2 regions of the Paenibacillus sp. MAH-35 genome follow, and region 2 is predicted to be linked to the other one. Evidence: predicted binding sites of a transcription regulator. Region 2 holds the regulator's gene; the other holds the start of a gene.
What was found. Region 2 encodes Rex, which represses fermentation and respiration genes when NADH is low (regulators of the CRP and FNR family bind a similar motif). Its sites were predicted from a motif close to TTGTGAAATATTTCACAA; they were not measured.
Positions count from the first base shown of each region.

Region 1: the regulator Rex is predicted to act here: its motif matches at 1,802-1,819, upstream of nadA (quinolinate synthase NadA).

Region 1 is NZ_JBYUPU010000037.1:14,436-17,566, forward strand. Features, by position in the region: gene nadB (L-aspartate oxidase) at 1-804, opposite strand, end outside; gene nadA (quinolinate synthase NadA) at 839-1,777, opposite strand; gene AC3Y2E_RS27095 (hypothetical protein) at 2,028-3,131, opposite strand, start outside.
Region 2 is NZ_JBYUPU010000008.1:189,367-192,497, forward strand. Features, by position in the region: gene AC3Y2E_RS11350 (PadR family transcriptional regulator) at 1-158, opposite strand, end outside; gene AC3Y2E_RS11355 (redox-sensing transcriptional repressor Rex) at 896-1,516, opposite strand; gene dinG (ATP-dependent DNA helicase DinG) at 1,513-3,131, opposite strand, start outside.

The sequences.
Region 1 (3,131 bases), on a different contig from region 2:
AAGAACGGCCCCTTCCCCTCTGACCGCTTCGGAAATCAGAAAACGCGGAGCTCCCGGATAACATAACGCTGTTGGATGAAACTGAATAAACTCAACATCACGTATGACGGCGCCGGCCCGGTAAGCGATTGCGATTCCGTCCCCCGTAGCAATCTCCGGGTTCGTCGTATACCGGTACAGCTGTCCCGCTCCGCCGGAGCACAGGATCGTCGCCTTGGCGCGCACAAATACACGCTGCCCGTCCGGCTTCTGTACAATGGCACCATGGCACACACCGCCAGTGACGACAAGATCAATCACAAAATGATCGTCCCACACGGTAACGTTCGGATTTTGCTTCGCTTGATTGGATAGCGCCCTTACGATCTCCGCGCCGGTCGCATCGCCATGCGCGTGCAAAATCCGTCTTTGGCTGTGGCCGCCTTCCTTGGTCAGCGCCAGCTCCCCGTTCTCAAGATCGAACTGGGTGCCGAGCCGGATCAGGTCCTTGACTCCTTCGGGCCCTTCATCCACTAAGATGTCTACTGCTACGTTGTCGCAAAGCCCCGCTCCCGCGACCAGCGTATCCTGGCGGTGGTAATCGGGTGAGTCTTCGTCCGATATGACGGCCGCTATACCGCCTTGCGCGTAGCGGGTGTTGCTCTCCAGAAGCGACTTCGGCTTCGTGATAATATGTACGCGATCCGTCTCGCTCGCACGGATCGTTGTAAACAGGCCGGCAATTCCAGCTCCGATGACCAAACAATCGGTTTCTTCGTGCGCCAGCTCGTCCAGCGCAAAATCGATCAAATAACGCGGCACCATATCCATCACCTACAAGACAAGAGAGTAGCGCATGCTACTTAACCTGTAACATGCGCTCCAAGGACAATTTCGCTTTTTCCGCAACATGAGGCGGAACGTAAATTTGCGGCTGCATCGTCTCCAAACATTTGACGACTTTTTTCAAGTTGTTTACTTTCATGTTTGGGCATACGAGAAATTTGGTAGCGAAGTGAAACGTTTTGTGCGGGCTGTCCTTGCGAAGTTGATATCCCGTTCCGTCTTCGGTGCCGACAATAAACTGCTGGCAGTCGGATTCTTTGCAATATTTAATAATGGCGGTCGTGCTTCCTACAAAATCCCCAAGCTTCACAACCTCGGGACGGCATTCCGGGTGCACGACAAATTGAGCGTCCGGATATTGCGCTTTCATCTCCATGACGTCTTTGACGCTAAGCATATCGTGCGTGTTGCAATACCCTTCCCAGATGATCATTTTCTTATCTGTAAATTTGGAAACGTAGTCGCCCAAGTTTTTGTCCGGCACCCAAATAATCTCGTCGGTGTCGACAGACTGGATGACTTTCACCGCGTTGGCCGATGTACAGCAAATATCGGTCTCCGCTTTAATCTCGGCGGAGGAGTTGATATAGGTGACGACAGCCGCGTTCGGATGACGGCTCTTCAATGCCTTCAGCCCCTCTACGTTGACCATGTCGGCCATCGGGCAGCCTGCACGTTCATCCGGAATAAGCACCGTCTTGTTCGGTGCCAAAATTTTGGCGCTTTCCCCCATGAAATGAACGCCGCAAAATACGATTGTGTCCGCGTCCGTCTCGGCCGCCTTCTGGGCAAGCAGAAACGAATCCCCGCGAAAGTCGGCGACTTCCTGAATCTCATCCCTCTGGTAGTAGTGCGCCAGGATGATGGCATTGCGCTCTTTCTTCAATACGGCTAAACGTTCTTTCAGTTCGCGGGTTTGCTCCGCCTTGCGCTCAAGCGCTAGAGCTTCCATCCGTATCCTTCCCTTCGTGGCAACACGTGAAAAAGTTCACGCATATGCATAGGACTAGTATGATCCAAACACGGCGACCGTAATAGATGCAGTTTCAGGAACTGCGGAGCAGCCGGACCGGTTAAGTTTCATTATGAGTTTACACCTAATTTACACAACGGCGTTGGCGCTGTCAACGGGAAAAAAGCGCAGAAATACAAGATATCCCGGCCATTACTGGCCGGGACGGAACGACATGATCGTTTTCGGCTTATTGCTTCATTGTTTTAACTAGACGTTTGGCAACACCGTTCGGCGTTTGTACCGATTCGTAAATTTTGATCGTGAGCGGCCATTCCAACTGATCCGTTCTCAGATTGTCGAAAGTGATATGTTGAGCTCCGCTGACCAGCTTGTTCATACCGGCGAACGGAAGCGTTTGAGAAGCAATCAGACGTCCGCGCGTATCATGCAGCTCAATGGTCATATTCGAAGCATTCGTATCCGATACGATATCGTCGACCGTATTGATATCGATGTCCATTTTCATTTTATACATATAACCAGCCGCGCTGAACATAGAGGAAATCGACCAGTAATTCATCTTCACTTCATAAGGATAGAAGGAAAGGATGTCGTCATCCGGCTGGTCGATCGATACAGCCGTCTTGAAGCCGCCGATCGGGATGTTGTACGGGGCGACCGTCTGGTTGTCGGTAATCTTCATCAGCAGATCGTCGCCCTTCTCCGAGGACGGAACCGCGAACGAATAATTGACTACATAGGCAAGCTTCGGAGCGAGCTGTTCGACTGTCGTCGTCTGGCGCGTGCCGGAATACCGGAATCCGTCGGCATTCGTCAGCTCGGTCTGGAACGCCGGCAACGGCACAGGGCGCTCTCCGGTATTTTTAACCATGAATTTCGCGATAACGGTATTATAGCCGGATGATTCCGATTCGTTCATGCTCAAATCCACAAGCGATATTTCCGTTTCTTTGTCGATCAGCTTGCTCATCGGGTCAAACTGGATGCGGTCGCGCAGCTCGTAAGCCGGAAGCATGCTCACATCCACCGTATCCTTTTGCGGAAGCTGCACATTAATCCGACCGACCGCATACGATTCGACAGACGGCTGGTTGTCCGGTCCGATCTGAACGTACGTTTCCGGCGTCAGGACGTTCAGGCTCGTCAGCGTAACATTGTTTTCGGTTAAGATGCCGTAATGAATGTACTTTTTCTCTCCCGGCTTCAACTCGACGTTTGTTTGAACCCGTCTGCCCGGATAAGCTCTGGAGTCGGATTTGCCGTCCAAACGGAATTCAGGCACCGTTTCCGTACGGCTTCCCGTATTTTCGGCGATCAGTGTAACAACCGT
Region 2 (3,131 bases):
GCAAATACGCCTTCCGACCTGCGTTCCAGCTCCTTCAACAGCTCGTAGCCGTACAGATCGTGGCGGTTCAGCAGCGCCAGTATCATCGTGCCCGTGCTGCCCTTGAGCAGTTCTTTGTTCAATCTGTCGCCTCCTCTGTACCTAGGTATTCTATACATAGATTTACTATGCATATGTTTACTAGGTATAAGTGTACAATAGGTGTTCCTATTTGTCCAATGGACGCTTCCTTCCACATACAAAACACGCTAACGCGCAATTTCATACACCTCCTTCCGGCGGTATCCCTAAAGATAAGTACGATTATTTCGTCCGAACAGTCAATTTGCGATTTTTTGAGCCTACATAGAAAAAAGACCTCAGCCTCCACTATACTGTGGAATTTGAGGTCCTTTTGTTTGGAAATCGGGACGTTCCCGTGTCATGTGAACACTTTGGGACAGCCCTTCTTACTCCGAAATCTCATCCTTTCCCTATCAGAAGTCCCTATAATGGAGTGCGGCTGATCCGGACGGTCCTTTGACGTGCAAACCCATTACGTTGGTGCGTGGAAGATAACGGGAGCCTTCGCTCCAGCCGGTCGTTGATGAGGTTATGCGGGAATAGCTCGACTCCAAGTGCAACCAATCCCGTAAACTAGTTTCTTGCGAACCGAGCGCGTTTGGGCTTCGCTGTGACGACATGCGGATGGGCTACCTAACCATACGATAAGCAACGATAAGCAACGATAAGCAGCTAGCGACACATTAGCCGCCCCGACAAGCAAGGGGTGCCCTTACCCGCTTTAGTTATGGGGAAGAGCCTCAACCTTCCGATCTTTTTAAAAATGCCTGCGTCTCCGCAGGCATCCGCAACTCCACACTCCGTCTGTGACCATCAGCAGCCTCGCCTTGCCTCAATCCAAATAATAAGCCAAGCTCTGCAGCTCGGTCGTAAAATCCGCATGATGAACGCGAATCTCGTTCGGCACCTTAATAATGACCGGCGCGAAGTTAAGAATCGCTTCCACCCCGGCGTCAACGAACTGGTTGGCGACCAGTTGCGCTTCGAACGCCGGGACGGTAATGATGCCGATCCGCACCTTGTGCTCCCGGACCGTCTCGTTAAGCACCGTCATGGGCTGGACAGTCAAATTGTTAATATGCTCGCCGAGCTTGTCCGGAGAGCTGTCGAAGACGGCTACGATCTTCATATTGTCTTTCAGGTAGGCGTTGTAATTGCACAAAGCCCGGCCCAGGTTTCCGGCTCCGACCAGAATGACCGGAATAATCTGGTCCAGCTTTAAAATTTGGCGGATTTTCTCGATCAAATAGACGACGTCATAGCCGATCCCTTTTTTGCCGAATTCCCCGAAGTAAGCCAAATCTTTGCGGATCTGCGCCGGATTCAAATCGAGCTTTTGGCCCAGATCCTGCGACGAGACCATCTGCACGTTGCGCCGGCTAAGCTCATTCAAAAAACGAAGATAAACCGGGAGACGGCGGACGACCGCCTCCGAAATTTTCGGTGTCTTCATCCGTTTTCCTCCCCCATCCAATCTGATATTCGCGGTACCAACTGCTGTGTGCTCAAATGTTCGATTTTCGGACCGGGCAGCGAATACAAAAAGTTGCGGCCATAGGAGGTTTCCAGTACACGCGTATCGTAAATCACGACGACACCGCGGTCTTTAGCCGTCCGAACGAGACGTCCGAAGCCTTGCTTGAAGCGGATGACCGCCTGCGGCACCGACAGCGCCGTAAACGGGTTCAGGTTGTTCTTTTTCAGCTGCTCGCTTTTGGCTTCGACCAGCGGGTGATTCGGAGGCTGGAACGGAAGTCTGACGATCGCCAGACAAGTCAGCGCCTCCCCCGGAATGTCGACGCCTTCCCAGAAGCTGCTCGTGCCCAGCAGAACACTGGACGACTGCGAGCGGAACATCCGGATCAGCTTGCTGCGGTTGCCGCTGTCGACGCCTTGGCCGAGCACCTGAATGCCGCTCGGCTTCAGCCGCTCCTTCAACTCCGGATGAATTTGCTTCAGCATCCGGTGCGAAGTGAACAGGACGAGCATCCGGCCCTTCGTCTCCTTCGCCACATCGGCCAAAGACCCGACAAGCGCCCCGAGGAACACTTCGTCCGCCGTCGCCCCTTTGACGCTAGGGAAATCCCGCGGAATCAGCACAAGCGCTTGCTTGCGGTACTGAAACGGCGATGCAAGCTGCACCGTCTTCACCTTCTCGGTATCCGACAACGGCTGCAAGCCCAGCTGCGAGGCGCTGTATTGAAACGTTTTGTTAACCGTTAAAGTCGCCGACGTTAATACGACACTGTCCTTCGCCTCGAAGAAGTGCTGCTTGAGCAGATGACTGACGTCGAGTGGCACGGCAAACACCTGGAGCGACTTGCTCTTGAAGTACGGAGCGGCCTCAAGCCAGTACACGTAATGCGGATCGGGCATCTGCATAAAGAACCGGAGCACGTCCCGGTGCCGCAGCAACGCTTTCACCGACCCCGACAAGTCTGTCAGCACGCTGCTCGTCGCAAACTCGTCGGTTTCCTCCTTCAGCTCGGTAACAAGCCGTTCCAGCTTTTTGCCGATCTCGGTCGCTTCGAGGTAAATGTTCTCTTCGATCACAAGCAGCGAGCTCCACGCCTTCGGCAGCGCTTCCGGCTTGAGACGGAGCACGAGTTGTCCGCTCTCGGTCCCTCCGCCGTCGTTGCGCTCGGAGACGAACATATACAGCAGCTCGGTCAGCTTGTCCCACTCTTCCTTAATGCGCACCATGCGCGGATAAACCGACTCGATCGTCTGGTTCCAGTCAGCGGCCTTTTGCTCCGAGCCGCGCTGCAGCCTGAACTGAAGCGAGGGCAGCTGGCCGTTCTTCGCATCCTTATACAGCCACAGCAGCGTGTTTACCAGGGAGGCATAATGCAGATCCATCCCCAGATGTTTGCTCGCCACTTCCTCGAAATGATGCGCTTCATCAATGACGAGCTGCTTGTAGGCCGGCAGAAGCCGGTTTTCCGCCTGAATATCGGTAAACAGCAGCGAATGATTAGTAATGACCACGTCCGCAATATTCGCTTCATTACGGGCGCGGTGGTAAAAACATTTTTTGAACCAGGGGCACATCCGGTTCAGGCACGAAT